Regions from separate parts of the Hydrogenispora ethanolica genome, predicted to be linked through region 1. Evidence: a T-box and tRNA genes for the amino acid it is inferred to sense, from the RefSeq annotation. Region 1 holds a T-box; the other holds one or more tRNA genes.
The links. A T-box is a leader RNA that pairs with one kind of tRNA and senses whether it is charged. The one in region 1 lies ahead of gltX (glutamate--tRNA ligase), so its partner is inferred to be a tRNA-Glu.
Positions count from the first base shown of each region.

Region 1 (15,821 bases):
ATCGGCACTTTCGTGACCATCACCGGGTTTTACGCCGGCCTGTTCATGATGAACTTCTTCGAATTGCGCCACCAGATCAACAGCGGCTCGATGGACCTGCTGATCACCAAGCCGGTCTCGCTCCAGTTCATCCTGACCCTGCGCCGCGCGGACGTGGGAATCATGGCCGTGGATATTCTGGCCGGGCTGGTGATGGTGGCGGTCGGCTGGAGCCGGCTGAAGATCCCCTTCGACCTGGTGAACGCCCTGGGATTCCTGGGTTTTCTCTGCGGCGGGGCCGTGGTGGGCTATGCGCTGTTCCTGCTCCCCCAGATCTGCTCGTTCTGGTTCATCGAGACCAGCGCCATCTCCGAGGTGACCGATGCTTTCTGGGACTTCAATCTGGTGCCGATGCTGGTCTACGACCGCCTGATCCAGCGGATCGGCACCTTCGTGCTGCCGATCTTCGTGGTCACCAACTTCCCGGCCCTGTTCGTGCTGGGCCGGATGAACCGGATCTACATCATCTGGGGGATCGCGGCTCCCTTTTTGATGCTCGGGCTGACCCGGCTCTTCTGGAACTATGCGGTCCGCCACTACACCAGCGCCAGCAGCTAGCGCTACCCGGCGCGGCCATTCAGGCTTTGCAGACAGCGCTCCAGCCGCTCCCGCACCCGTTCCGGCCCCATCACCCGCATGATCTGATAGAGCTCGGGGGTGGCGGTCCGGTTGCACAGGGCGACTCGCAACACCATCGCCACCTGGCTGATGCTGCCCCGGAAAGCCGCCGGGTCCGCCCGGTAGCTCCGGAGATCCCGGGCATAGCCGAGGCGGCCCGCCAGCTCGCGCAACGCGCCGAACCACTCCGCCTGATCCCGGTATTCGCCATGGATCGCCCGGTATTCCTCGAGAATCTCCCGGATCGCCCCCGGTTCCAGCTCCGCCGGAAAGCGATACCCTTCTCCGAGGCCCCCGTAGAACAGCTCATCGTAGAAATACCCGCAATCCTCCTTGAGATCCGACCATTTGGCCCAATCTTTGCGCGGTTTGGCGGAGTCTCGCTCGATGCCCAGCAACTGCACGCTATACTCCGGATAGCAGCGCAGCAAATCAAAAAAGTCCTGGTTCCAGCGCTCGCTCCAGCGGAGCGCCGCTTCGTAAACGGTTTCCGCCGCGTAGCCGGCGATCCGGTTGCGGCTCACATCCAGGAGCTTGGCGGGATCGAACAAAGCCCCCCCGCTGCCGGTCCGCGCGAAGCTGACCGCGAACTGCTCCCAGGAGAGCGCCGGATTTTGGCGCCGCCAGGCTTCGAAATTGGAGTTGAGCAGGTTCAGCAGGTACTCGACCACCGCTTCGCCGGGATAGCCTTGCTCCTGGTAAAAGGCGGTCACGGCGTCGGAATCCTTCCGCTTGCTGAACTTCCGCCGCGAAGCGCCCTCTTGCTTCAGGAGCGGCCCCAGGTGCCCGTAGGCCGGCGCTTCCCAGCCCAAGGCCTTATAGAGCTGCAGGTGCAGCGGGACCGAGGGCAGCCATTCGTCGCCGCGGATCACGTGAGTGGTCCCCATCAGATAGTCATCCACCACATGCGCCAAATGATAGGTCGGCAGGCCATCGGACTTGACCAGCACGATATCCTGAAAGTTATCGGCCATCTCCAGCCGGCCTTTGATCTGATCCTGGAACGCGATCCGCGCGTGCGCCGCCTGCGGCGCCTTCAGGCGGATCACATAGGGCCGGCCCCGCTCCAATTCCGCCCGGATCTGCTCCAGGGTGAATTTCCGGTGCGCCGCCCACCGGCCGTAATAGCCGGACAGCATCCCCGATCGCTCTTGAAGATTCCGCATCCGTTCCAGCTCCGCCTCGCTGCAGAAACAAGGGTATGCCCACCCCCGGCGGAGCAATTCCTTGACAAAGACCCGGTAAAGCCCGGCCCGCCGGCTCTGGAGGTAGGGACCGTAGGCCCCGGTCTCCAGGTTTGCGCCGCGGATGCCCTCGTCGCAGCGGATCCCGAAATAGGCCAATGAATCGATGATCCCCGGGATGCTTGCCGCGATCTCCCGTTTCTGATCGGTGTCCTCGATCCGCAGGTAAAAGACTCCCCCGCTCTGGTGCGCCAGCCGTTCCGAAAATAAGGCCGCGTATAACCCGCCCAGATGCAGCATTCCGGTGGGACTGGGCGCAAACCGGGTGACCATCGCTCCTTCCGGCAGATTCCGCCGCGGATAGGCCGCCAAAACCGCGGCCGGATCCGCAGTCACCCCGGGATATAGCAGTTCGGCCAGTTCAATCGTTTCAGTCATTGCGACTCTCCTCTCTCATCGGTCCCAAAATTAAAAAAACCTCTCGTCCTCGGAAAGGACGAAAGGTTTAAACTCTCGCGGTACCACCTTGTTTGGCAAAATGCCCACTCTGTAAAGCAGCATAAAGAAGAGCGCCCATTGCAAAGAGCTGTGATAAACCAGGCTTAAAAGCCGGAAGGAGTCACAGCGATTGCTTGAAGCAAGTGATAAAGTCGTTTTTGAAATCTTTGCAAGCCGGATCGATTGAAAGAGACTTTATCACCTGGCTTCCATGAGAAGCATCCCCTTCCTGATCTCAACTCCAGGGTTGTACCGTCCAAAAATAAAAACCTTCCGTCCGTTACAGGACGAAAGGTTAAATTTCCGTGGTACCACCTGGCGTTGGCATCGAACGATGCCCCCTCAACAAAGCAGCATAAAGAATCCTCTTTATAGTGCCCTCTTCTGTAACGGGAAGATCCCGGTTAGCCTACTCCGTCTTTCAGCCACTGCTCCAAGGCCTGTTTCATCAAGCTCGACTGCCCAATTTCCACCGGCATGGGCTCTCTGCGGGTCAAGTTCCCTGACTACTCTTCCCCTTCATCGCAATTCCGGATATGAATGATTTGGAAGTATTTTATATTATAGGGAGCGGCAGCCGATTTGTCAAGCGAGAGGATTTCAAATCGCTTCGAAAAAGCTTCGCAATACAATATATTGAATGATATATCCGGGTTACTCACTATATATTGTATTGCGAAGGGAAGGTTATGGTGATTTGAAATTCTCTGAAGCTGCTCCTTACGGATAAAGTTTGACCTGATGCCGCCCTTTCCTTACCTCCCGGGCGAAGTTATATTTTACATACTTTGAAAAATCGTGCCGGTAAAACACGTAAATATCGAGGCTGCGCGCGTCGACGATATAGGAATAGATGGTTTGGTACTGCCCTTCCTGGTGAGTCCGGCGCAACAGCTCCGTGACCGCGGCCAAATCGACCTCTTCCTTCGGGCGCGTCCGGAGCTCCCGATCGACCGTCTGAAAGCGTTCGCAGGGATACCAGCCGACCTTCGGATTGACGACGCTGAAGTTGGTGATCACCTGATAGTTGCGGTCCTTCCGGATAAAGGCATAACCCCGCTCCGACCACTCGATGATGCAGGAAGCGCCGCTGCGATCGGCCACCAGCAGATGCTCCTCGGCCAGATGGGGGCAGTTGTACTGCCCGACCAGCCGGATGGCCTCGGCCACGGTTTGGCACTGCTTCAGGATTTTATAGAAGATATCCTCATCCAGCGTTTTTTTGCCCGGATCATTCCGGAACGGCTGGGGAGTCAAGGAGGCCCAATCCAGACAGACGCCGTGCTCATTCACGCCGCCTTGCGGATAGCCGGGCAGGTAAGCTTCCCAGCCGAAGACGATATAGCCGTAATGCTTCCCGTCGCCCGGCTCGACCCGCATGGCGGGATCGGTGGCGCTCCAATCCTCGTTGCTGGCGAAATAATGAGTGGCGGTCCCGCTCACCTCGAAAATCGTGCAGGCCCAGGTCGGCCCGGCCACGGCCAGCGCCAATCCCCAAACCATGAGAACCCAAACCAGTTTCTTCATCGTCTCACCCCAGTCCCGATTGCTTAAGCCTCGGCCCGGTCATTGCCCCTTTGCAGCCATGCTCCAGGCCGGAAAAGAAAATCGATCTTCATTCCACGGGGATCATTCTGCCTTTGCCGTTTTTTTCCTGCCCATTCTTCCGAAAATCCCAAAAATTGGTCTTTCTTTTCCGGCTCCGCGATGGGACCGTCCGAATATGGAATGTATAGCGCTGGAGAAGGGGAAATATTACCCCTCGCTTGAATTGGCCTTTAAGCTCGCCCGCCGTTTTCAAATCTCCGTGGAGGAGCTCTTCGAATACCAGGAGTAATTGTTTTCCAATTGTTCACCCTCCCCTTGCAGGACTGCCGGCCCGCGCCGTCGAATCACTGTCCTCGGAAAAACCGAAGGAGTGATTGCCATGAAGCCCGCATTGTTAGTCATTGACGTTCAAAAACAGTTCTTTGGCCGCAGTCCGGTCACGGATGAATCGCTGAACCGGGCCATCGTCTTCATCAACGAAGCCATCGCTTTTTTCCGCCGCAAGGGCTTGCCGGTCGTCTGCGTCCAGCATATCGACGAGGAAGACGGCTTGCTGCCGGGGACTCCCGGCTTCGATCTCCCCGAGCATCTGGCCATCCTGCCGGATGATCCGCACATCCACAAAACCTATGGCAATTCGTTCAATAAAACGCCGCTGGAGCAAGTGCTGCGCGATCGCGGCGTCGATACCCCGGTCATCTGCGGTTATATGGCGGAAAATTGCGTCCTCTCCACCTACCGTGGCGCGCTGGACCGGGATCTCCGCCCCATTCTGCTGCGCAACGCTCTGGCCAGCCGCAATCCGGGGAATATCCCCTTTGTCGAGAGCATCAACGACCTCGTCTCGCTCGGCGGCTTGATGAAACTGCTGTCCTAGTTCATTCGCTTGCCATCCGTCCATAACAAAAGCAACTCCCGGATTTTTGAGAGTTGCTTTTTCCAATGTCTTTCCAAATGAAACGGTTCTGACTACCGAATCTCCGGAATCCGCTGAATCTGCGGGTCGGACCAGAGATCCGCTTCATCCCGGCTCTTGGTGGAAAATTCCGATACCACCGCGCCCTCGGGCCCGGCCTGGAACCAGTGCCAGGTGTCTGGGGCCAGCGTGTACTGGTCCCCGGGATGCAGGATGATCTGGTGTCTGGCGGTAAAATATTGCTCCCGCCCCGCCGGCAGCGTCGCCTTGATCTCCGGCTCCGGCGTGGCCGGGCCGGCCACATACAGGTAGACCAGGCCGTAACGGCAGCGGAAGGTCTCTTCCTTGCCGGGCTCGCCCGCCACCGGCGGATGGCGGTGCTCCGGACAGGTCTGCCCAGGGAACAGCACCAGTTCCTTGGCGCAGCACCGATCGGTATTGACATAGGTGACGATCTCCAGGCCGAAGCGGTCCAGATCCTCCAGGCCGAAATCGGCCACTTCCAGATGCTCCTTCTCCCGGTCCGTCAGGACGATGGCGGCTTTTTCAAACAAGGCCAAGGCTCTTTGCTGAGCTTTTTCCCACTGCTGCTTGGTTAATGACATCTCCAAAAACCACCCTTTCCATTTCCGAGTTTTCCGGCTCCTTCTTCAGTATAGCAAAAGTAGCAGGGTTCGCAAGCCCTTTTGGACAGCCGCGCGCTCCCGCGGAGCGGCCGGGTGGTTTGGAAATCACCGGAAGCCCGGTTAATCCCGGCCTTGCCAGGCCGGGAGTTTGGCCATCATGCCCCGGGCGGCGCTATGAGCGGCCTGTTCATCCAGGCCCTGGGTCCGGACGATAAACTCGGTCATCCCGGCCAGCTTCTCCTCATACGACTGCATCGAGCCGTCCGGCCGGGCGCAGTAGCGGCAATAATCCTTGGCCGGATCGGCGCCGGCGAAATCCTCCGGCTGCTCCATGGGCATCCCGCAAGCGATACAAATTTTCACTGTCATCACCCTCCTTTCCTGATGCTATTGGCGATAATCGGCGATCCCCAGGCGGTTCCCGAAGGGATCGAGGAATTCAGCCGCCCAGCCGGTGCGGATCCGGAAAGGCTCTTTCACGAAGCGCACCCCCCCGGCGGTCAACCGCTGATGCTCTTGCTGGACGTCGGCCACTTCGAACCAGATCGCCGGCGCCGCGTCTGGAGCGGCGTTCAGGATGATCGCCGGTTCCGCGTCGCCGACCCGGAAGGCGGTCATGCCCTGCCCGGGAAAGCTGAATTTGACCGGCAGCCCCAGCACGTCCCGGTAAAATTCCGTCCCTTGCCGCAGATCGGCCACTGGGAGCAAAAAATTGTCGTAATTCTTCATCACTCATTCCTACTTTCTGCCCGTTTTTTGAGGCATGATCGCCAGCACCTCCGCCACCAGCGGGCCATAGCGCCCGGCCAGGCGGGACTTGGCCAGGTTGGAGCGGATGATCCGGCCCAGCTCGGGATCAGCGCTGGCGGCGTAATGTTTGAGGAAGGCGAACCCTTCCTGCGGCAGGTGCGCCACGAAGACGCTGAGCGCGTACCCGAGCCCCTTGGACAATGCCTTGAACTCTGCCGTGCGGCGGCCGGCCCGCTCCCGGGCCGGGATCTCATCCAGGATGGCGGCGCTGATTTCCAGGCTAAACGCCGCGATTTCCGGATGCTTCAGGATTGGGGGGTGGGCCAGGGCCGCCAGAAAGCCCCGCTTCTCCAGATCGCTGGACTCCGGGTACCAGAGAGCGAAATGCCGCCGCACCGGCGCGAAATCCCGCTCGGCAATGCGCTGGCAGGCCATTGCCGCGGCTTCGCGGACCCGCCAGCGCGGGTCATTCATGGCCAGCCTGATCCGGTCGATGATCTCCCGCTGCCGCTCCGGGCCGGCGCCGGCATAGTGCGCCCCCATGGCCAGGACGGCGCAGAAGACCAGGTACTCTCGGGGATGATTCATCGGCGCGCTCTCGGCCGGGGTATCCGCCCAGCGCCGCAATAAATCCCACAGCTCCGGGCCTACCGCTTCCCGCTCGAAGCCACCGGCCAATTGGTCCGCCAGGGTCAGATTGCCCCTGGGTCCGGGCAGATTGGAATGGTGGAGCAAAAACTGCTCGATCCGGGGGTATTCGGCGGGAATCTCCAAAAGGGGGATCATTGCCTGCCATTCGTTCGCTGTTTCCATGGTCTGCCGCTCCTTTTTCAGTTTCTCGGAAGGAAAAAGTGCAACTTTGCTGTCCGCCCTGGCGCTTACCGGCCTTCCTCCGCCGCGTCCGGGCGGATCAGTTTCAAGTAATGTTCGAGCAGCTCCGGCCCGTGCCGCTCCAGCACCGACCCGCCGGGGGCGAAAAGAGGGCCGTTGACCAGATAATAGTGAACCAGCCCCAGCCAGGTGTTGAAGAGCAAGTGCAGCGGCATGGGCCGCAGCGTCCCGGCGGCCATTTCCGCCTCGGCGGCGCGGCTCAGATGGTGCGAGGCCGCCGAGTGAATCATCAGCAATGTATTCCGGGCGCTCTCCGGCAACTGCCTGGCCTCCGCCACCAGCCGGGTATAAAACGCTTCGTATTCCTTCATGCCTTGCAGATGGGCGGTTAAAACCGCCCGGACGCTCCCGCCGCCGCCGGCCAATTGGTGCAGGCGCCTGACACTGCGCAGGCCGAACTCCTCGATCACCGCGTTCAACAGCGCCTCCCGGGTGGGAAAATGAGCGAACACCGTGCCGTGGGAGACGCCGGCGGCTTTGGCGATATCGCCGGTGCGCGCCGCCAGCAATCCGTCCCGGGCCAGCAATTGGAAGGCCGTCTCGATCAGCAGCGTCCGCGTGCGCCGCTTCTGTTCCTCGCGTTGGGTTTCCGACAATTTCAATGACTCCTAACTCAATGAGTTTAAACTCATTATAATCCGCGAAGTTTTCCCTGTCAATATCCGATTCCCATTTCTTTCACCGCTGGCGGCGAGGCGAACCTACGGGCGGAGACCGGCGCAACCGGCGGGATTCCCAGTTCGCGACGGCCCACTGCTCAGGAATCTCTGCCATAAAAGAAACTCCCGGAACCGCCGGGGAAAGCGCATTGCCGGCGAACGCGGCATATCCGCCAAAGGAGGGACTTGTTCGGCCCAAGCAACGATGGCAATGACCGCCACAGTTCCTGGATTCACAAAAGTAGGATCATGAGCCGCCGATGATCGATCTTCGTTTACCCAAGGAGCATCTGGATTCACAAAAGCAACTACGGCGGTGAGCGCCACAGTTCCTGGATTCATAAAAGTAGGATCATGAGCCGCCGATGATCGATCTTCGTTTACCCAAGGAACATCCGGATTCACAAAAGCAACTACGGTGGTGAGCGCCACAGTTCCTGGATTCACAAAAGCAGGATCTTGAGCCGCCGATGATCGATCTTCGTTTACCCAAGGAACATCCGGATTCACAAAAGCAACTGCGGCAGTCGCCGCCACAGTTGCCGGATTCACCGGCGGAAGTTTCTCATCCCGGGTCGACGCAGGCGCGGCCCCTGACAGTGGAGCATACGAAGAGGCTGCCGGAACCGGCAGCCTCGGGCGGGGTGAATAACCAGGATTCATTCCGATTCATTGCTCTCCAATGCCAGCAGCGCCGCTTTACAGATGGCTTCCGGCACCGTCAGTTGGGAGGCGGACTCTTCGCCTCCGGCATGGACCTCCGCCTGGCGGCCGGTCCACGCCGTGACTTGGCCTCCTTCATCCAGCATCACTACGAACGGCCAGCCCCGCGAGTTCAACTCCTCCACGATTTTCCAGGCATCCTCCAAATTGGTGGAATACTGCGGCGTCACTTCCGAAAGGGCGTGGTCGCGGATGGCCGGATCGTTCTCGTCCGACCCGGGTGTCCGGATCGTGCCGAATTCCGCAGGCGTTTGATATAGGTAAAGCCGCGGCACGGACATGACCCGCTCCGCCACCCGCCGGTCCAGTCCCGCTCCCGGCGCTTCGTTCATGATTTCCGCTCGTTCTGGCATCCAATGAATCCCCCCATGATTTTTAGCGGCTCCGGCGCAAAAAAGGTGCTTCCGTACCGGCCGTAGCGCTAGTATGCCCAAAACCCGGGCTTTCTGTGACGGAACCGGAACGGGGTTCCGCAAGAATCGGGCCCGAATCCCGGCGCGCTTTGGGACCGGGCTCCATACCCTGATCAGAGGATGCCAAAAACCGGAGCAGCCGTGGGGGTTCCGGCAATGGCCAGAGGAATTGCCTGGAGAGTCTTTGTGGAGGAAACGACCGATGGCTTCTTTTCAAATTTCGGTGCGAGTCTCCGGGCCGGGCCGAGTCCGGTCCAAGCTGAAGATCGCCACCGCCGCGAATGAACCCTTTCCCGACCTGGACGGAATCATGCTGGAGAGCAATCTGATCGACGCCCGTTCCCACCGGCTGCGGATCCAATTCAAGAATCCGCCGGCCGAAACGGTTCCGGAGGCGCCAGCGCCGGAAGAGCGTAACAGCTTTTGGGAGAAGGTCCGTTCCCGCCTGGGCGGCGTGCAGCTGCACCTGCCGTTATAGGGGAAGGTAAAAGAGTCCTCAACGCTTCAGCGGCTTCAGGACTAGCCGGGCCGGTCGCTTATCCAACTGCTGCAGCATTTCGAGGATGGCCCCGGCCAACAGGAGCAATCCGCCCAGCCAGACCAGGTACATATGGCGCAAGAACCGGGCTTTGAGCCGGATCCGGCCATTCTCCTCATAGCCCGCCACTAACAGCCGCAACTCCTCCGCCCGGTCGGCATGGATCCGGGTCCGGGAGCGGGTGCGGCCGGTGGCCGGATCCTGGACCATTTCGGCGTTGGCCAGGAAATGCTCCCTGGCTCCGCGCTTCACTTCCAGCCAGGCCGTATACTTGCGGGTCCCGCCGGGCTGCGGCTCGATGCGCAGACCGCGGTAGACGATCCGGTACTCCCCGGCCGTCATGGCGTCGCCCGGTTCCAGGACTTCTTCCGCGCCCGCCGTGGTCAGCAGGGCCGAACCGAAGCCGATGACCGTAATCAGCGCCGCCGAACGGATCAGGATTCCGGAACGGTTCCTGGCAGCGCCCAGCGCTTCCCCCAGGCCCATCCAGAAGATCAAGGTATTGACCAGGGCCATGGCGGTCCCGGCGATCAGCAGCCTGAACAGCAGCGGCCGGTCCGCCGCTTCCGGAAATAACCCGATCACCAGCCCGATGGCCAATCCGGGGCCGATGGCCCAGAGCCGCCGGCGCAAAGGAACGCTCCGCCCACCGCCCAGCGCCGGCTCCAGTCCCAGTCCCAGGACGAGCAGCAGGCTGAGCCAGCCCAAAATCTGATCCATGTTGGCGGCGAAGATCAGCTGCGGCATGACCGTTCCGGCGAAGATCAGTCCGGCTCCGGCCGCCAGGCTCAGACGAAACCCGGCCTGCGCCGCGACGCCGGAGCGCCGTTCCCGGCCGATGACGGCGAGCCCGACGATGGCCGCGCCCAACGCGATGCAAAGGCAAAGCCAAGCCAAGAGTGTCATCGGTTCCTCCCCTCTTCCGATATGCCGTGACAGTAATCGGAACTTTCACTCAAAGGACGGACCGTCGCCGCAAAAGGTTCAGCCGGGCCGATTCTTTTCCAAAAAAATTCAAGTCCGCCCCGGATAAAAAAGAAAGAGCCGGTGTAAACCGGCTCCTGGTCGTCGCTTCTTATTCTTTTACCGGCCGCATCAGCGGGAAGAGAATGACATCCCGGATCGACGGCGAATCGGTCAACAGCATCACCAGCCGGTCGATGCCCATGCCCATGCCGCCGGTGGGCGGCATCCCGTATTCCAGGGCGTTGAGGAAATCCTCGTCCCAGACCATGGCCTCTTCGTTGCCTTTGGCCTTCTCCTTGGCCTGCGCCACGAAACGCTCGCGCTGATCGACGGGGTCGTTCAGTTCCGAGAAGGCATTGGCCATCTCCCGGCCATAGACGAAGAGCTCAAAGCGGTAGGTCAGTTCGGGATTGTCCGCTTTTCGCTTGGCCAGCGGCGAGATCTCGATCGGGTAGTCCACCAGGAAGGTGGGTTGCATCAGTTTGGGCTCGACGTATTCGGAGCAGATCTCGTCCAGCACCATCCCTTTGGTGGCTTTGGGGTCGATCTTCAGCCCCAATCCCCGGGCGGCGGCGACCGCCGCTTCATCGCTGTCAATGGCCAGCCAGTCGATGCCGGCGTAATTCTTAATGGCCTCGGTGATCGAGAGCCGGGCGAAAGGCGGGGTCAAGTCGATGGGCGTGCCCTGGTATTCGATGCGGGTGGTGCCGCAGACCGCCATGGCCGCCTCGGCGATGATCTGCTCCGCCAGCTCCATCATCACCTCATAATCGGCGTAGGATTGATACAGCTCCATCATGGTGAATTCCGGATTGTGCCGGGTGGAGATCCCCTCGTTCCGGAAACAATGGCCGATCTCATAGACCCGGTCGAAACCGCCGACGATCAGCCGCTTATGATACAATTCCAAGGCAATGCGCAGGGTCAGGTCCAGATCCAGGGTATTGTGGTGGGTTTCAAAGGGCCGGGCATGGCCGCCGCCCGCCAATACGCTCAGGACCGGAGTCTCGACCTCCACAAAATTCTTGCCGTCCAGCAGCCGGCGGATGGTGCTGATGGTTTTGGTCCGTTTCAGAAACGCCTCCCGTACCTCGGGATTGGAGATCAGATCCACGTACCGCTGCCGGTAGCGCAGGTCCGTATCTTTCAGGCCGTGCCATTTGTCGGGCAGGGGCCGCAAGGCCTTGGCCATTATCTTGAAGCTGGCCAACTGCACGCTGATCTGGCCGCGATGGGTCTTAAAGACGGTCCCGGTGGCGCCGATGATGTCCCCGAGATCCAGGTCGAGGAAATCCTGAAACGGCGTCTCCCCCAGTCCGTCGATTTTGCCGTATAACTGAATGGTGCCGCTCTGGTCGGACAGATTGGCGAAGAAAGCCTTGCCTTGATCCCGTTTGGCGATGAGCCGCCCGGCGATGGTCACCGTCTGCCCCTCCAGCTCCGCGAAGCGGTCGGTGATCTCCTGCAGGAGATGGGTCCGTTCGAACCGTTCCCCGTAAGGGTCAATGCCTCTGTCGCGCAACATGTCCAGTTTGGCGCGGCGCAGTTCCATCTGTTCGCTTGTCTTTTGTACTTCCGAGTCCATTCCTTTTCTACCCCCATCCCGATCGAAGCGAACCCCACGCGGAGCCGCCAAGATACGATTCAATATGAATAAAACTGTTCCATCCCGGGAGGGCATGGAAAAACAGCGCCGGTAACCGGCAGTTGAAACAGTAGGTCCTATGGGAAAAACGATGTCCGAACCGTCCCTGCCGCATGATATCAAACGGCGAGGCGGATCGGGTAAAAAACGGGAGTGGTTCTCACCACTCCGTTCACTTGACGCCTTTGATTTTGTATTGGAGTGTGCCCATTGGCACATTGATATTCACGACGCTGCCCACCTTTTGCCCGACGAGGCTCCGGCCGACCGGGGATTCGTTGGATATCCGGAATTGCAACGGGTCCGCTTCCGAAGAGCCGACGATCATATACTCAACTTCTTCGCCGTTGTTGACATCCTCGAGGGTAACTTTGGAGCCAACCCGGACGACTCCGGCCTGAACCTCCTGCTCATCAATGACCTTGGCATTACGGAGCATTTTCTCAATATCGAGGATCCGGCCTTCGTTGAACCCTTGCTCATTTTTGGCATCCTCATATTCGGAGTTCTCACTGATATCCCCAAACTCCAGCGCTTGCCGAATTCGTTCGGCGATCTCCCGACGGCGAACCGTTTTTCTCTGCTCCAGTTCTTTCTCCAGCTTGTTCAATCCATCGAGTGTGAGAATGACTTCTTTGTCAGTGCTAGCCATAATCTCGCTCCTTTCGGGCCAGGCGAATTCTATGTTAATATATGTCCACCTAAAAGAGATTATTCGAAAAGGTTCCTACCCTTCATCCGCTCTGGCATACTCCGTGAATAATAAACAGGAAGCACCGGACTGCAGTAGTCCCAGTGCTACTTGAAACATTTTTTATTATAATCGAAACCGTTTCCCCTGTCAAGAAAAACCACCATCGGGCCCGGCCCCGCCGGCGTTTTAAAGCCCTTGGTCCGGGGACTCAGACGTTGATCTCGAACCCCAGCTCCCGCAGGAGTACCGCCAGTTTGAAGACGCGTTCCAGGGGCAGATCCGAGCCGTACCAGAAACCGAGATTCAGTTCGAAATAGGAGCGGATCAGGGCCTCGCCCAAGGCGGGGTAGACCGGCAGCATCCCGTGGCGGTCGCGGACGGCGATGGTATGCTCGATATTGATGCTGTTCAGCGAGGGGTAGGTCTGAAACAGTTCGCACCAGATGGCCCGGCGGGAACGGCGGGGCAGCTCCAGGTTGGGGGTGGGCCCGCACTTAATGATGATCCGAGCCCCTTTATAGTCGGGCGGCGGCGCGGCGTAGATCTGCGGCGAAATGCCCGTCTCATAGACCACCAGTTCGGCGGTTCGTTCCAGCAACCGGGTATTGGAGGAGACCAGGATTAGAAAACGCAGTTCTCTGGCGACCAAGCGGGCGCAGGCGATCCCCAGATTGCCCTCTTCCCAGATGATCATCGCCTTGGCCTTCTGCGGCGCGATATCGTAATTCTTGATCAGTTTCCGGAAACGTTTCAGGAATAATAACATTTCCAGGGCTTTCCCGTCGCTCACCCCCGGAAAATTCGGCAGGTTGAGCACTTGATTCGAGGGATAAAAGTACGTCCCGGGATCCAGGCCGACCACTTTGACCTGGCGCTCGGCTAGGTCACCGACGAGCTTCTCCCAGATCTTGACGGTTTTTTGCTCATTCCAGACCCGCAAAGCAGGCTCGGGGATCCGCCACCCCCAGCCCCGTATCTCTTCCCGGGGCAGGACCCCGGTCAAGGGGCCGGCCGGCAACGGCCCGAACCAGTAGCGCCACCGCTCCGGGATCAGCCGCTCCCAAAGGTCGCGGGGTTGTTTCTGCCCCAATAACTGCGAGATGATTCCGAAATTGCCCATTCCTCCACCGCCCCTCTGATACATATGAGGAGCGGCGGCGTTTTATGAGTTACACCCTCCGCCGCGGAGGAAGCGGAACGGCCCGTTGCAACGCGCGTTACAACGGGCCGATGGGTTCCGTTCGGTCGAACCGGGTGTTATTCATCCGAAACGGACCACCCGCGGTTCGAAATGCAACCGGTCCAACAGCTCCAGATAATCGGCCTCGGTCAATTCGGCCGGACGCTTTCCGGAACAGGAGACCAGCAGGGCCTCGATGACATTGGTGCCGAACGAACGCCCGCCGAACTCGGGGGTCGAGGTCACCAGCATGGCAGCGCCGCGGCGTTTCAACTCGGCGAGATCGGCGGCGGTCACGGTGTTGGTGACGATGATTTTCCCCTGCAAACTCGGGGGCATATATTTCTTGATATACAGGAAGTCCCCGGCGATAATGTCGGCTTCCTCAAAAAACGCGCGATATTTGGGGGAATTCTCCTCCTGTTTGGACCCGGTCGGATAGAGCATGGTGAAGGGCAGCCGGGTGATGACTGGCAAGGCGGCATTGGCGATCCGCCGCAAGCCTTTCAACGTGCGCAGCGGAATCGGGATCCCCAGCGCAAAGAGGAGATCCCCGAAGACCATCCGGCACCCGGCCGCGTCAAAAGCCTCGGCCATCCCGAAGCGGTCCACCGCCGAAACCATCAGCACTCGCTTCTCGGGCAGGGATACTCCCAGGCGCTCGGCCAGATACTGCACGACCCGGCGCTCAAGCGTGTTTTTCAGTCCGCTGCCGTCCATGATCGGCGTCTGCCGGGCCGCTTTGGCGATGCGGGCTGCATCCCGGATGACGTACCGTTTCTCGCCGGCCACCAGGTACAGGTCGATCCCGCCCATGCCAAAGGCCGCCACTTGACCGTCCAAGCTTTTGATCAAGCCAATCGCCTTCTCCAGATCTCCGTCGGTGCCGATCCGCTCCACGACCAGCTTTTCGCCGCAAAATTCGACTTCGGCGCGGTGATCGCGGCTGGAACTGCCCAGGCTAATACTGACAATCCGTTTCAATGGGGGACCTCCTCATTCAAAGCATCCGGCAACGCTCGAAAAATGTCCTTCGTCAAGCTCGGCCGGGGCCACGCCCAGATCGGCGGCGTATTCCCGCAACAATTGGAGCAAGGCCGGGAGATCGGCGATGGCGTTAACCCGTTCCCGTAGCCTGGCCGAACCGGGCACTCCCTTGAAGTACCATCCGAAATGCTTGCGCATCTCTTTGATGCCGCGCAGCTCGCCCGAGTATTCAACCTGGAGCCGGAGATGCTTCAGCACCACCCGGAACTGCTCCGCCAGCGACGGGTCCGGCGGCAACTCACCGGTCGTCAAAAAAGCCGCCGCCTGCCCCAGGAGCCAGGGACGGCCCAACGCGGCCTGGCCGATCATCACCCCGTCGCAACCGGTCTCCTCGATCATTCTCCGCGCGGCCTGCGGCGAATCGACATCGCCGTTGCCGATCACCGGAATCGCCACACTCCGCTTGACCCGGGCGATCCATTCCCAAGCGGCCCGGCCTTGATAAAACTGGTTGCGGGTCCGGGCATGAAGCGTCACGGCGGCGGCGCCGTTCGTCTCGGCCAGCCTGGCCAATTCCGGGGCGACGATATGGTCGTCGTCCCAACCCAACCGGAATTTGACGGTGACCGGAACCGCCACGCTGGCCGCTACGGCCCGGATGATCTCTGCCGCCAGCGGCAAGTTATTCATCAGGGCCGAACCCTCGCCGTTGGATACCACTTTGGGCACGGGACAGCCCATATTAATGTCGATAATGTCGGCGCCTTCCGCCGCGACCCGCTGCGCCGCCTCCGCCATCAAAACGGGATCGGATCCGAAGATCTGCATGCTGAGCGGTTTTTCCTGCGGCGATACCCGGATCATGGCGTAGGTCTTCTCGCTCTTAAAATGCAAAGCGGCGGCGCTGACCATCTCCGCGCAGAGCAGGCCGGGACGGTACTGCTTT
Region 1 covers NZ_SLUN01000003.1:26,080-41,900, reverse strand. Annotated here, with positions in the region: gene EDC14_RS03435 (ABC transporter permease) at 1-597, shown strand, start outside; gene gltX (glutamate--tRNA ligase) at 600-2,279, opposite strand; T-box leader at 2,620-2,871, opposite strand; gene EDC14_RS03425 (carcinine hydrolase/isopenicillin-N N-acyltransferase family protein) at 3,060-3,866, opposite strand; gene EDC14_RS27180 (helix-turn-helix transcriptional regulator) at 4,063-4,176, shown strand; gene EDC14_RS03420 (cysteine hydrolase family protein) at 4,267-4,764, shown strand; gene EDC14_RS03415 (D-lyxose/D-mannose family sugar isomerase) at 4,857-5,408, opposite strand; gene EDC14_RS03410 (zinc ribbon domain-containing protein) at 5,550-5,792, opposite strand; gene EDC14_RS03405 (VOC family protein) at 5,817-6,158, opposite strand; gene EDC14_RS03400 (HEAT repeat domain-containing protein) at 6,168-6,992, opposite strand; gene EDC14_RS03395 (TetR/AcrR family transcriptional regulator) at 7,058-7,666, opposite strand; gene EDC14_RS03390 (hypothetical protein) at 7,772-8,281, opposite strand; gene EDC14_RS03385 (BC1872 family protein) at 8,389-8,805, opposite strand; gene EDC14_RS03380 (hypothetical protein) at 9,068-9,343, shown strand; gene EDC14_RS03375 (hypothetical protein) at 9,362-10,309, opposite strand; gene lysS (lysine--tRNA ligase) at 10,479-11,954, opposite strand; gene greA (transcription elongation factor GreA) at 12,187-12,666, opposite strand; gene EDC14_RS03360 (hypothetical protein) at 12,917-13,828, opposite strand; gene EDC14_RS03355 (quinate 5-dehydrogenase) at 13,970-14,872, opposite strand; gene dusB (tRNA dihydrouridine synthase DusB) at 14,885-15,821, opposite strand, start outside.

Region 2 (15,821 bases), on a different contig from region 1:
AATTTATTACTTGGAGTTTGATTTGGATCAGAAAAAATGGTCAATGAAATACTATTATCATCTTCAGTTATTTCTGAAGTTGTACTTTCTTTTAAATTATTGGTACGCTGATAAACCGACGGTTGATACTTTTCATAAACTTCTTGCTGTTGATAATATTGATATCTTTGTCTCATATCTGGAGCAATTTTGGCAAATCCATCCTTAACCCCATTTTCAACTTCATCCATTTTGCCTTTCCATTGTTTATTAAATTTCGAAAAATCAAGTTGACATTTTGCCAATGATATATCCTCCAATCTTTTTAAAAAATAGATAAAAATAAAAAAGAGGGGATAACCTCTTCTTTTAATCAACTGATAAATGATTTAATTAATGATAAATACTTATGATTTAGCTTGTTTTAATTTTGAACTTCCCTATATTTTTAAAGTTATTTAGATTAGTTTCAAGCTCATCAATAAGTTCTTTAAGATAATGAATTTCTAAGGCAATTGGTCCTTCAAGGTGCGTATTAATCTTTTGCCCACATACAGGACAAAGCAAAGGGAAAAAGCAAGCATCATAAAAGAATTGAAGCGTAGAGTTGAATGAGTTTTGACAATTAGGACATTCAATCTCCACAGGATGATCACCCATCATATTCAAAAACAAAGACATTGCTTATCTCACCTCCTTTTCTCAGTTTTCAAATCAATCATCTAATCCCTGATTAAAAAGTGTTGATAAATCAATCTCTCTGTATCTCTTCTTGCTATCAGGATCAAGATATTTACCTTTGCTATTACCTAATGGCACTACAGTACTCCATTTGCTGCTGGAAGAGCCTAAGTATATATCCTCCTCATCGCTCTTTGGTTTTCTTTTTTTGGGCTTATCAGATATAGGTTCATCTTCATTCTCATCAGTATCTTCGGAGATAGCCGTTTCATCGTCTTCTGTTTCTGCTACTTCTTTTTCAATATGGAATTCTTCCGGAAATTGTTTTTCCAACTGTTCCAACTCGTATTTTTCAATAGAAGGAATAAACTCATCGAATGCATATATATCTATAAAAATCAGTCCTTTCAATAATATGAATGATTAAATTTAAAGTTTTTTTAAGGCCGTTTCTTATTGGATAAGGTGATTGTACCTTGGACCAATTTTGAAAGCTTTTAGATACAGATTTGATAATTAAATTTTGGGTAAAATGCTCAAAATGCTTGTCATTGCTGGGAAAAACGGCAATTAACAAATTTATCTTCTAGCTGGGGTTTTGTAACATCATGATTATCATGACTGAAACCGATTTTTAAGATGGGGGAGATAGGATTTATGGATTCTATAACTTCTTGCTATTAACTGATTGTCTTGATAGTAGTCTGAGAAGATATGAGTATCTCGTTTGTCAAGGTAACTCATTAATTTAGGGCTTTCGGTATAAATAAGGGCTTGACCAGAATGTGAGGATAGAACTTCGAAAGGCATTTGTTGAGTCATGGTTGACCTCCTATGAAAATTTTTTTATATAAACAGAATCACGCCTTAATTTAGGCGTGACCTGGAGCTTTCATATGAATAATAGTTGCCATTGTAGGGGGAGTGAGCAAAAATTTGATTGACTAATTGGGAATTATATAATAAATTAAAAGCACGGTGACCTTGGAGGTTCCGTATAATTAAAAACCTTGATTTAACTGCGTTTTTTTATTTAAAAAGTTCAATCCGCCCTTTCACGGCGGTGACAGGGGTTCGAATCCCCTTGGGACTACCAGAAATTCACTCCCGCGCAAGCGGGTATTTTTATGTTTGCCGACAATTTGCCGACAGCTATATAAAATACCAGTAAGAGAAACCTGGTGGACATATATGTCCACTATTTTTTTGCATTTTTTTAGGCCGGTTCGTTCCCGTGAAATATTTTGATTCATGGCGATGAAGTCAAGAAGCTGCTCTCTGCTAACCGTCACTTCTTCCACTGATTCCAGAAAAGCCGAAACCTTTCTAAATACTAAATCCCTACCATTGGCAGGATGGATGAAAGGAAGGCACGAATATACAGTAAAAACCTTGAATTCGGAGATGACAATGTATCGAAAAAACAACGCAAGTCCGATAGCTACGGTCGAAAATCCGCCTGATTTCAGCAGAGAAACAATAACGGAATAGCTATGCGAATAATTTAACGCGTTGTGCTAGTTGTACTTGATAAAAGGCATAAATTATTAAGGTGATGTCTTGTGTTCAGGTCGGCCATGCTGTTAATGCCCCCACCCATTGGGCCTTTTCAAAGCTGCCCGCCCTCCCCCATTGGGCAATGTCATCAAGCGATGATTACATATCTTGGAATTTTATTTCAACGGTGCCTACGATGTAGACGATATGCGGGCCAACCGGGGCATGAATGCCCCGGCTACAAGATGGAAGCCTTCCGTGGCTAATTTTCAGCAAAATATTTTATCCCGTTTTTTAGGGCCTTTCAAGGTCCTTTCGTCTTGTAGCCGGGTGATTTATCGCCCGGTTGGCGTTCAATTTCGTCAGCTAAATTTTTCCACGATAGCTTGATGACATTGCCCCCATTGGGAGGGGTCCGAAGATGCCTAAAATCGCGTGGCTATGGTTTTAGGCCCGTTTCTCCCTCCTCAGCGTTAAAAAATCTATGATTTTTTAATCGCATACATAGCGAGTGCCTTTTCGAGCGTTATATCTGCGATTAAAAATCTGTGATTTTTAACGCTGGGGAGGGCAGACATCTCTGAATCTGCTTCAGGGGTGAGGGCATTGGCCTGCAACGACATTATAAAGCTTTATCACATTACTTCTAAAAGCTGTAACTACATTACGATGAACTAGCACAATGCGTTAAGTTAATTAGGCTCCATACTACGAAATTGAACTCCGAGAATAATTGAAATGTATCACTGCAGTATGCTATGGATCAAGAAGGCTCAGGGAGGAAAAATAATGAAGGCCGCTCCGCTACAATGGATCGCCAAGAGCATCACCTGGAAATTGACGGCGGCATTTATTCTGCTGATTATCACGCCAGTATTGATCATCGGTTATTTGTCGTTTCATTTCTCTGAGGCGATCATCCTTAAAAAAGTGGGGCTCTCGACCTCGAAGACGCTGGAACAGACAGCCGGCAACATAGATAATCTGTTAAATGGAATGATCTCGGTGGCCAATAGTTTCAATCTGAACAAAAACGTGGCGGAGATCTTGACCCACGATACCAGGAGTCTGGAACGGCAATGGCGAGACATGACTATGATCGATAACCTGTTTGTCACTATCCATAGCACCTTTTTCCCGTATAATAGTTATTTTACGCTGGTTTCTGTGTATAACAACTCCTATACCTCTTGGGATAGATTACGGGGTTCAACCGCCCGAATGATGCAGGAACCCTGGTACAGTCAGATCCAAAGCAACCAGTTCTCATGGATCACGGCTCATGACAATTATGTTCACGAGGAGAGAGCCCGTTACCCGAAAGTATTTACCCTCGCCGGATATATACAGGAGAATATGGAGCGCAAGGTGTACGGTAAATTCATCATCAGCATCCCGCATCAGGAGATCATTAACATTCTCCGGAGAGCGGCGGCGTTTCCGGAAAGCAGCCTTGCATTGCTGGACGGGGCCAACCACCCCTTTATCTTGACCGGAGCTGTCGGAAAACGTCAGTTTTGGGAACGTGTCGCCGCGGCGACGGCGGAGAATCCCAGTGGTTCACTAATCGCTGTTTCCAAAGGTCGTAAGTATGTTATCAATTACCAGCGGCTTCATAAAAACTCCTGGAAAGTGGCGGAGATTATTCCCTATACATCCCTGCTGGGAGAGATTCGGGAGCTTCGAATGAAGATCGACCTGGTTTTGTATCTGTTCATTAGTTTGTTTGTAATTATCGCGGCCCTCATCGCAATTTCGATTACTCGGCCGATCAAAGAGCTGAGTACCTCGATGCGCCGGGTGGAGGACGGGGACCTGTCGGTACGGGTTATGCCAGCCGGCGAGGATGAGGTGGGGCAGTTGGTCGCCAGTTTCAATAAGATGGTACGAAAGATAAAGGATCTGATTGATCAGCTTTATCGGGAGCAACGGCGTGAACGCGAGCTTGAGCTTGATGCGTTGCAAGCCCAGATTAAACCGCATTTTTTGTTCAATACCCTCAACTCGATCCGTTGGATGGCTGTGATCAATCAGGCGGACGGCGTGGCGGACATGATCGGCTCTTTAAGCAATCTGTTACAGCTGAGCATTGATCCGTCCAAGTTTATCAGCTTTGAGGCCGAGTTAGAGAGTTTGAAGAGTTACATCCACATCCAACAGGTACGTTATAACTCCCGGCTGGAAACGATCTTTGATATTGACCCCGCAGTGTTACGACTGCGAACGATCAAATTAATTCTGCAGCCGGTGGTGGAAAACGCGATTATTCACGGCCTGGCTAAAAGCAATGACGGAAGAATCAGCGTCAGCGCTCGACGCGACGAACATTCGGTGATCGTAATCATTGCCGATAATGGGAAAGGGATTAGCGCGGAGAAGCTGATACAGTTGCTGCGGGAACTGAAGGAGTCCGTCGATCAACGGCGTTCCGGGATCGGTCTGAACAATGTTTACCAACGATTACGGTTGAACTTTGGTGATCGGGCCGATCTTTCGATTAGCAGCGAGCCGGGGGTCGGCACGACGGTGATGTTGCGGCTGCCGGCATTGGCGGAAGGGATGGAAGAATGATGATCAAGGTCATGATCGTTGATGATGAGTTTTTGGTTAGGGTTGGCATGCGTTCGGTTTTGGACTGGGGATATCATGGCTTTGAACTTTGCGGCGAAGCGGCGGATGGCGCGGAGGCTTTGAATTTATGTGAAAAGCAGCAGCCCGACATTATTTTGACGGATATTAAAATGCCCAAGATGGACGGGATGGAGCTAATCCGCGCCGTAAAGACAAAATATCCTTGGGTGCATTTTATCATTTTGACCTGTCTGGATGAGTTGAATTTGGTGAAAGAGGCGCTGGCACTTGGAGCAGCCGGCTATTTCACCAAGATCTCGGTCAACCGGGAGGAGATCTTACAGACATTAGTGGGGTTGCGGGAAACGATCCAACAAACCCGGCAGAAAGCGGCTGAACTGGCGAACTTAAAACAATTAATCGCCAGTAACCGCGCGGTGTTGAAAGAGCAACTATTTCAGTCCTTGATGACGGCGGGACGGGCCGGAGAGAACGCCGCCATGCCGGAGGCCAGCCCGTTGTGGAGTTGTCCCGAAGTTTACGACCGGGCCGACTTATTTCTCCTAGTAAGGCTGAACCGCAATCAGTCTATCAGGGATCCGCAGCTGTTTCGCCAATCCGTACTGGATCTGTTGCAGGAGATTATCGGCAGGCATCGACTGTGCGGAGAGGTTTTTCCCGCGGCGGAGACGGAGTTTTTGATCGGCGCTTATGAGCGGGATGACACAGTGCATGAATTCGCACAGCTTGATGCGTTGCTGCAGGATATCCGGGAAAGCGTCCAACTTTACTTCAATACCTCATGCTTGGTCGTATCGACCGGCAAGTTTCATTCGTTTCGGGAACTGTCGGAGGTCTTTCGCCAGCTACAAACGGAACTGGCCGAACTGGCCCGAGCTACGGGAAAACTTCATCCCTCCGGCCGCCTGGACGAGCGGTTGGCCGGGTCCATCAGCGCGGGATTGAAAGAGGGAGACAATGAGAAGATCCTGATCGCGTTAGAAGAAGTGTTCGCCATGGCGACGGAGCGGGGCTGGCAACTCGAACAGTTGCGCAAGATTGGCTTGCAGGTCATGTTTGGCTTCGAAAAAGAGCTAGAGCGCTATGATCAAACGATCGATGTTGTCTTCGCCGATGATCTGATCGGCCAAGTCATGAGCTGCCAGGAACAGACTACTCTCAAGACGCTGCTATTGAAGGCGGCGTTAACTGTGACCGGAGCGCTCGTCGATCTGAAAGCAAATACCTTCCGGCAAGACGTGAAACGGATCATTGATTTTCTGGAACTGCATTATGCTGAAAAGATCAATTTGGATTATGTGGCGTCGCTCGCCAATATGAACAGCGCCTATTTTAGCCGGCTCTTCAAAAAAGAGTGCGGGTTGGGTTTTGTGGAGTATTTGAATCGGATCCGCATGGAAAAAGCGAAGCAGCTACTGCAGAACAGCGCCGTTAAGCTATTGGAGATCGCCGAAAAAGTGGGATTTGAGGATGTCAATTACTTCGGTAAGACTTTTAAGAGGTATACAGGGATGTCACCCAGCGAGTACCGGGAGCAGTTCGGCGTTTTTTTGACATGACAGGTAAAAAAAATACCTGTCATCATTATAAATTCATTAAAAACGCACGTTGACGAGGTTATGGGAGGGAGAAAAGGATTTCGCTAAGTTAAGAAAGTGTAAAAATAATACTACAAATGGTATAGATCCTCCGTTCGTTTCGGGAACGGCTTATTTTATACTAAAATGTATCAAAACGATGGGAGGATATCGCAGATGACTGCCAACTTTATGAAAGCGAACCCCGATATTCATGTGGAGTACGTGTTTTATAAAAACGATCCGGCGGGCAATACCAAATTGAGTACAGCCTTGATGGCTGGGGATGATGTGGATGTGTACTTGAATTACGGGGCCAGACGGATTGAACCGCGAGCTCAAAGCGGCATGGCTGTCGATCTCGCACCCTATCTCGCCAAAGACCATTTGAATATGAAAAATAATTTCGGAACCGACTATTTCACTCAGAACGGCAAGGTTTACGCACTGCCGGCCAGTACTTTGAAAACCATGGTCTGGATCAACGGGCAAGCGCTGCAAGAAGCCGGTCTGGCGATGCCCAAGAAGAACTGGACCTGGGATGATTTTAAAGACTATGCCAAAAAACTGACCAAAGGGGTTGGCTTTAACAAGCGATACGGCGCGATCTGGTATGATCCCGGTTATTCATTTACCACCCCGGCCCGCGGTTTGCTGGGCTCCAATTATTACTATAAAGCCGACGGTACCTCCAACTTTGATCATCCGGCTTTCAAGATGTCGTTAAAGTATAAGCTGGAACTCGAGAACCAACTCAAGGTTCAGGAGAACCGGCTCGAGTTTTTAATGGCTAAACTGAACTACTGGTCAGAGTTTTTCACCGGCAAGGCAGCGATGATGATCGGCTCCGATGCCATGCTCCGACACGCACTCAATCAGAAAGATTACCCCCGTACCTGGAAAGTAGTCTTCGCTAATCTACCCCGTTATGATAAGAACACCAAGGTGAATTATATGGGTCGGACCTTCTTTGACTATATTGCAATCGGTAAGAACAGCAAACACAAGGATGCCGCCTGGAAACTGGCCAAATACTGGGCGACCCAAGGGTCGATCGATATGTTTAAATACGGTCGCGGCTCGGCGTGGAAGAAGACCAATATCTCCAAAATAGCGGAATTGATCATCGGCCCGGAGAATCAGAAACTATTTGATATTCCCAGCTTTAAACGGGTTTTTCTTGATTTCACTAGCCCCGGTTATAATGATAGTAACTTCACCGCTTACGCGCAGGTCGACCAGATCATCACCGAGGAATATGAAAAGGCTCAGCTTGGCACGATCACGGTCGATCAGGCTTTAGAGAATATGAAACGCCGCGCCGATCAAGAGATTGCTAGGGAAAAAGCGAATAAATGACCAAGTTGTAAGAATGGTGGAAGACAAAATCATTGAGGGATGAATACATTCATCCCTCGTTTCAAATCAAATACTCCATGACAGGTGGTTATGAAGATGCTTCACAAAATTCCCGGGCGCGGGCGGAGCTTCTCCAAGCAATGGCAGGATGACATCACCGGATATTTGTTCCTGCTGCCAAGTTTGACGGGTTTTATCGCTTTCATCGGCATGCCGGTGGTCATGTCGTTACTGCTATCTTTTACTCAATGGGACCTGGTCTCCGGATTTCAGGGGATCAAATTCATCGGTTTGGACAATTTCAAGCAAATGGCGACGGATGAATGGTTCATCAGTTCGCTTCGGAATAATCTATTTTATACGGGAATGTTGGTTCCGGTTGCGTTGGGACTCGGCCTTTATTTCGCGTCGATCCTTAATGACAAGGTCTGGATGAAGCAGATTTTGCGCACGGTCTTTTTCATGCCGTATGTTTCGAACATCGTGGCGGTCTCGGTGGTTTGGATGGCCTTGTTCCATCCAACCCGGGGTCCGATTAATTACTTGCTCCACCTACTGGGTATGGCTAATCCGCCGCTGTGGCTCGCCAGTGACAAATGGGCACTGACCGCGATCACGATCATCGAGATCTGGATCAACATCGGTTACAATATGGTCATTTATCTGGCGGCACTGCAAGGCGTTCCCAAAGAACTCTATGAGGCCAGCGAAATCGATGGGGCGACTGGGTTCAAGAGGTTTTGGCAGATCACTTTTCCGTTACTCTCGCCGACCACTTTTTTTCTGTTGATCACTGGTATTATCAACTCATTCAAAGTCTTTGGGCAGGTCAACATCATTACCCAGGGCGGACCCGGGACGGCGACCACAGTTTTGGTCTATTACATGTATACTGCGGCGTTTCGCTTCTACAAGATGGGCTACGCGGCAGCCTTGGCATGGGTGTTGTTCATCATGATCTTTGCAATCACTATCATTCAATGGAGGGGGCAGAAAAAATGGGTCAATTACATGTGAAAGCCGCCGAAGAGCGGTTTGCCCTTTCCCTGGCGCAGCGGCAAGGGTGGGGCAAACTCTTCTATACAGTTGGAACATGCTTGATCGGATTGCTGATGATCATTCCATTCGTCTGGATGCTCTCTTCCTCATTGAAACGGGAATCGGATATATTCGTCTATCCGATTCAATGGATTCCAAAGGTCTGGCAATTCAGCAATTTTCGAGAAGTCTGGCAGGGAAGCGCGCCTTTTGGTTTGTTCTATATCAATTCGATCTTGGTGACATTCTGGACCGTATTGATTCAGGTTTTGACCAGTACAATGGCAGGGTACGCCTTTGCCAAGATCAATTTCAGAGGTCGCAGTTTCTGGTTTTTGTTATACTTGGCGACCATGATCATTCCGCCACAGGTCACTTTGATTCCAAAATTTATCCTCTTTAACTGGCTAGGATTGCTCAATACTCATATTTCGATCATCCTGCCGGGAGCCTTTTCGGCCTTTGGCGTATTTATGCTGCGCCAGTTCTTTGTGACGCTTCCCAGCGAGTTGTCGGAGTCGGCCCGGATCGACGGTGCCAATGAGTTCCGGATTTGGTCGCAGATCATGATGCCGCTCGCCAAGCCGGCGATTGCTTCCTTGATCATTCTGGCCTTTGTCTGGACCTGGAATGATTATATGACACCATTGGTCTTTCTGCGTAGTAAAGAATTATATACCATTCCGTTGGGGTTGGATTATTTCATGGACGACTCCGGAACGGAGTACTCGTTAATTATGGCGGCAGCGGTATCGGCGGTAGTACCGTTGATCGCAGTCTATTTCATCGGCCAGAAATTTTTTATCGAAAGTATCGCTGCTAGCGGCATTAAAGGTTGAAATCAGAATGGGGTGAGCGAGATGTACGATGCGGTTGTGGTTGGAGGCGGTGTAGCCGGAAGCGTGGCGGCGATTGCCAGTGCCCGGAATGGAGCCAGGACCTTGCTAATTGAACGGTACGGTTTTCTCGGCGGCAGCCTGACCAATGCGGGAGTGGGGCCCATGATGACATTTCACGCCGGAGCACGTCAGGTTGTAGGGGGGATCGCCGCCGAGATAGTGGATCGGCTCAAAGAACGGGGAGCCTCGCCAGGACATATCACCGATACCATCGGATATGCGTCGTCTGTGACCCCGTTTGATGCGGAGAGCTTAAAGCTGCTCCTGGATGAGATGGTGAGAGAAAGTGGTTGTGAATTGCTTTTTCACACCATGCTGGCAGGGGTAGCGGTGAGCAATCAAATGCTGAGAACTGTAACGGTTTGTAATAAAGCCGGAATCAGTGAGATCGATGGGAGATTTTTCGTGGATGCCACTGGTGATGCTGATCTGGCCTATTTCGCAGGAGTCGACTGTCAAAAAGGGCGGGACTCCGATGGATTGACCCAGCCAATGACCTTGAACGTCAAGATCGGAGGGGTCGATATCGTTGCGATCAAGTGCTATATCCGGGAGAATCCCGGCGAATTTTTGCTGAAGGATGACGGCGAGTGGATAGAGACTACGGCCCGCCTTTCGGTCTCCGGTTTTTACACGCTCTTGAAAGAGGCTGTCACCGCCGGAGCGATCACTTTCCCCCGTGATTTTGTACTGTTCTTTGAGACCAATAATCCCGGGGAGGTGATCCTCAATATGACCCGGGTTCTTCAAAAAGACGCGACCGATCCAGTCCAGTTGACCCAGGCAGAAGTAGAAGGCAGGCGGCAAGCACGTCAAGCCTTCTTATTTTTGAAAAACAAGGTCCCCGGATTTTCCGATGCAATACTGGTAAGTACCGGCGTTCAGATCGGCATAAGAGAATCGCGACGGATCAAAGCCTCATACCAGTTGACAGCAGAGGACCTGCTGAGCGGCAGGAAATTTTACGACGCCATTGCTCGAGGCGGTTACCCCATTGATATTCATAATCCGTTAGGGCAGTCCACCGACTCTATCCATCTGCCAGAGGGAGCATCCTATCAGATCCCTTACCGGAGTCTGCTAAACGGAAGGATCTTTAATCTGGCGGTGGCGGGTCGCTGCATTGGGGCCACGCATGAAGCGGCGGCCGCAATTCGGGTGTCGCCGATCGCCATGGCGATCGGGCAAGCGGCGGGAACGGCAGTCGCGCTGACTGCGACGCATGGGCAAAATCAGAATTTGCACTGCTTAGATAGCGCTCGATTGCGGGAGACGCTGATGGGTCAAGGGGCAATTCTCTAACAGAACACATCAAGATTAAATTTTAAATATATGTTAAAGGAGTGCTTTTAAATGAAGTTGACAGGGGTGGTCTGCCCGATGGTGACGCCATTGGACAGTGAACAACGGATCGATGAGGCCGGAACTCGGCGGTTGGTGAGCCGTTTGATCGCTAAGGGTGTCGACGGACTCTTTTTATTGGGTACGATGGGTGAGTTTCCGATGCTGGTAGAAGCGGAAAAAGAACGGCTGGTGGAGATCGTGGCCGATGAAAACAGAGGCCGTGTAAAACTATTGGTTAATGTCTCAGCCGAAGGTCCGCGCAAAACCGAATTGTTTCTAAAGAAAGCGGTGGAAGCTGGAGCGGACCTACTCGTTTTGACCCCGCCGTATTATTACAACACGCGCGATCCTAAGGAGATCCGCGATTATTACCTGTATTTCAGCGCTAACTCGGGCCGGCCGATCTTGATTTACGATGCTGGAAAATATACCAATAACCCGCTTCCTGACGATTTGCTGATCGAACTGAGTTATCAGGAAGAAATCATCGGATTCAAAGGAATGCTCTTCAATCATCTGCCGGCTTTTCGGGAATTGACCGGCCGAACCGATTTCTCGCTCTTTCAGGGAGACGAAAGCAGTCTCGACTTGGCGTTACAACTTGGCGCCGATGGGGTTGTTCCGGGCATCTGTAGTTTGGCGATCGATCCATGCGTTCAACTTTACCGGCGAGCTCTGGCCGGAGATTTTCAGGGCGCCAGAGCCATCCAACGGGAATTGGCTGAGATTCAAAAAACGGTTTATGGGACGGGCGGCCGCCACTGGGGTAATGGCCAGAAGTATGCCCTGTCGTTGCTTGGGATCTGTCAGGAATACATCGCCACTACGTTGTTGCCTGTCAGCGAGAGCGATCGTGGCGAGATCCGGCGGCTGCTCGAAAAGTACGCGATCGATTGAAGTGAGTCCACGGCGTAGACCGGGCGGCTGACGACTATTACAAAGTTATACCCGCTTCCTTGCCTTACGGCTTGAATGCGGGTTTTGTCTATACTCTATGGCATGACAATTGGATCATGCCATTTTTTATATCCCGGATAATTCCCATCGGAACGGCTTTCGCCGCATGAAGCGTTCCGGATGGCTGCTGCTTTTCATGACGTTGTTGGGCCAGGGCACAGGCTGGCTACTGCAAAAAAAATTTTTGGATTCGGGTAGAAAAAATTAGATAGTTCTTGACAAACTAAAGAAGGAGTAGTATGTTTTTGTTAACGATAATAGTAATGATTACTATTATTAATATTTTGAAAGTGGGACAGGGAAATCCATGAATCGAAGGTTCAGTACCCAGAAAAAAATGATTGAAGAAGCCCTCCGGATGCTCGATCATCCGACCGCTGCAGAGGTGTATGAGGAGATCTGGAAGGCGTATCCCCAAATCAGCCTGGGTACCATCTACCGCAATCTGAACACCATGGCAAGCGAAGGGGAGATCATGCGGTTGTCCTTTTCGGGTTCTCCCGATCGCTTCGACCCAAACGCCGCTGAACATTATCACATCGTCTGCACCCGCTGCGGCCGGATTCTTGATACGGACGACAGTATCCCGCAGGAACTCCTCAATCAGCTGGACCAAGCGGTTGAAAGCTCCACGGGTGTCGAGGTGGAAGGACGGACCATGCTTTTTTACGGAATCTGTCCCGCTTGCAAAAAGAATTAGCAGTACCAACCGGGATTTCTTGCAGCGCTTTGCTGCCGGAACACGAAAAAAACAATAAAGGAGGCATTCTCAATGTCATTAATCGGAAAAGAAGTAAGTGATTTTAAAGCACAGGCCTTTGTGGGCGGTCAGTTCAAAGAGGTGACCAAAGCGGATCTGCTTGGAAAGTGGTCGGTGTTCGTATTCTACCCCGCGGACTTCACGTTCGTATGCCCGACCGAACTGGGCGATTTGGCCGATCATTATGCGGAATTCAAAGAGATTGGCTGCGAGGTCTATTCGGTGTCCACTGATACTCATTTTGTGCATAAGGCGTGGCATGACGCTTCGGATACCATTAAAAAGATTACGTATCCGATGCTCGCCGACCCGACCGCCAAAATCGCGCAGGATTTTGAGGTTTACATCGAGGACGCGGGCCTGGCGCTCCGGGGCAGCTTTGTCATCAACCCCGAGGGGAAGATCGTATCGTATGAGGTCAATGACACCAGCATCGGCCGGGAAGCGGCTGAACTACTGCGCAAGGTCCAGGCAGCCCAGTTCGTCGCCGCGCATGGCGATCAGGTATGCCCGGCGAAGTGGCGGCCCGGAGCCCAAACCCTTAAACCCAGCCTTGATCTGGTCGGAAAAATTTAAAGTTCGCGATGAAGAACCTTTATGATCTGATTATCATCGGCGCCGGCAGCGCCGGAATGACCGCCGGAATCTACGCCGGCCGCTCCAAGCTGAAAACGCTCGTTTTGGATAAGGAACCAGTCGGCGGACAAATCAAAATCACGTCGGAAGTTGTGAATTATCCGGGTATTCTCCGGACTTCCGGCGCGGAACTGGCCCAGACGATGCGCAAACAGGCGGAGAGCTTCGGTGTGGAGTTTCTGAACGCGACGGTGCTGTCGGTGGATCTTTCCCAGGACATCAAAAAGCTGATAACCTCCGCGGGAGAGTTTGAAGCGCTGGGGGTGATCGTCGCCACCGGTTCGAAACCGCGCACGTTAGGTTTCGAAGGCGAGGAAGCGTTCCACGGGCGTGGCATCGGCTACTGCGCCACCTGCGACGGCGAGTTTTTCGCAGGCATGGATGTTTTCGTCATCGGCGCGGGCTTCGCGGCGGCGGAGGAAGCGATTTACCTGACGCGGTATGCCAGAAAGGTGACGATCATCGCCCGGGAGCCGGAATTTACCTGCTCTAAAACCATTGCCGACAAAGTGCTGGCGCACCCCAAGATCGAGGTGAAATTCAATACCGAGATTCTGGAGGTGGGAGGCGAAAAGGTTCTCCAATACGCCAGATTCGTCAACAATCAGACCGGGGAAACCTGGCGCTACGATGTGGCGGAGGGCGACCCGACGTTCGGCGTGTTCGTATTCGTCGGATACATCCCGCAGAGCGTCGAATATGCCGGACAACTGGAGCTCGACCCATCCGGCTATATTCTGACGGATGAGAATTTGAAAACAAACGTCGATGGCGTTTATGCCGCGGGAGACATTCGTCCCAAGACCCTTCGCCAGCTTGTCACGGCGGTTTCGGACGGCGCGCTTGCAGCCACGGCGCTTGAGAAATATATCGCGGAAAAAAAGGAACAGCTTGGTATCGGCCGCGAGGCGGAGTCCGCCTTCGAACCGCCGGCGGGACCTTTTTTCGACGAAGAACTCAAGAACCAACTGACGCAGATTTTCGCGCGTTTTCAAAACCCCATCGGCTTGGTCGCCTTTTTGGACGAAGCCAGCGATTGGGGCGATGAACTGAAAGGGTTCCTGGCGGACTTTGCGGCACTCACCGACCGGGTCCGGGTGGAGATCCTGAATAAAGGGGAAAACCCGGAGCTGGAAAAGGCGGTTCATGCCACGATCTTTCCGACCTTTGCCATCCTCGACCGGGACGGAAAATACACCGGGGTTCAGTTTCACGGGATTCCCGGCGGCCATGAGATCAACTCCTTCATCCTGGCGCTTTATAACGCCGCCGGACCCGGGCAGGCGATCGGCGAAGATATTTTGGCCGGAATCCGGTCGGTGGCGAAACCCGTCAATCTCAAGATCGGCGTTTCCCTCTCCTGCACGCTCTGCCCGGACGTGGTGGCCGCCGCGCAGCTGATGGCATTGAAAAATCCTCTGATTGAGGCGGAAATGATCGACATCGCCCGATTCCCGGAATTTAAGCAGCAATATTCCATCCTGAGCGTTCCGGCCATCGTGGTGAACGACACCCGGCTCCTGTTCGGCAAAAAGAGCCTGGAAGAGCTGCTGCAGATCGCCAGTACTTGATGGTTTTGGTTCATCCTTTTGCGGGCTCCACCGGTCATTGATAGATCGGTGGAGCTTTTTGCATGTGTCCGGGAGGTGAGCGCCGGAGGCGCCAAGCCGTACGGCCTGATAGAGAGAACCCTTGACCAAAAGCGGGCGGGTTCGCGCTACGAGGTGGAAACCGAAGCGGCCCACTGCAAAATCCTGTCCCGAATCCCCTAATCCCGGCAATCCGCGCCATCCGGTTTGCTGTCGAAAATCCCCGCTCTGTCGCAGATGATGAATGTTTCATGATTCCCGATCACCTTCCCGGGGGAAATATCGCTATTTTGTAGTGAAAAGAACCGTGGCGGTAACCGCCGGAGATGCTTTTCCAACCCAAAATTCATCTTCTGTCGCAAAACGAACTACGGCGATGATTGCCGTAGTTCGTTTTGTAGCAGAATATTGATGTTTGATTACGGAATGATCTCCGGCAACCACTGCCGGAGTTGTTTCTGTCCCGGAATGAACTGCGGCGCTGACCGCCACAGTCGATTCGCGAACAAAATCGACGATGGCAATCGTCGCTGGGGTTGTTTTGGGAAAACAAAAAAGAACCGCCGGTTTCGATTCAGGTTGTCTCAAAACGCCAAGCGAACCCGGAGTTTTATTGATGGAGGCGATGGGTCCCGAATTCAATGAAACGGGATGCTTTTTGGGGCATTTTATCATCTCTGGACATTCATTTTTATCTATCGAAGAAACGTATGTCCGGCAAGGGCTTCCTGTTGCAATCCAATAGTCATGTAGAAGATTGGCGCTTATCTCCAATCTTTTATTCTAATGATCCGGCTTGCTCTGATTGTTATAAACCGTCGTTCGTGTATCTTGACAATGTGCAATTGATGTTAGATAACTTGCGACGAATCGCTGGGTTTTTGGCTTTTAATGTCAGCTAGTTGTAATTTAT
Region 2 covers NZ_SLUN01000006.1:75,510-91,330, forward strand. Annotated here, with positions in the region: gene EDC14_RS07055 (hypothetical protein) at 1-284, opposite strand, end outside; gene EDC14_RS07060 (hypothetical protein) at 394-660, opposite strand; gene EDC14_RS07065 (hypothetical protein) at 694-1,071, opposite strand; tRNA gene EDC14_RS26700 (tRNA-Glu) at 1,684-1,756, shown strand; gene EDC14_RS07070 (sensor histidine kinase) at 2,947-4,728, shown strand; gene EDC14_RS07075 (response regulator transcription factor) at 4,725-6,308, shown strand; gene EDC14_RS07080 (extracellular solute-binding protein) at 6,504-7,685, shown strand; gene EDC14_RS07085 (carbohydrate ABC transporter permease) at 7,782-8,702, shown strand; gene EDC14_RS07090 (carbohydrate ABC transporter permease) at 8,684-9,562, shown strand; gene EDC14_RS07095 (FAD-dependent oxidoreductase) at 9,584-10,924, shown strand; gene EDC14_RS07100 (dihydrodipicolinate synthase family protein) at 10,976-11,863, shown strand; gene EDC14_RS07105 (Fur family transcriptional regulator) at 12,231-12,623, shown strand; gene ahpC (alkyl hydroperoxide reductase subunit C) at 12,696-13,259, shown strand; gene EDC14_RS07115 (FAD-dependent oxidoreductase) at 13,268-14,890, shown strand; gene EDC14_RS07120 (hypothetical protein) at 15,194-15,682, opposite strand.
Region 2: it has a tRNA-Glu gene. The T-box ahead of gltX (glutamate--tRNA ligase) is inferred to sense a tRNA for this amino acid. The anticodon was not compared.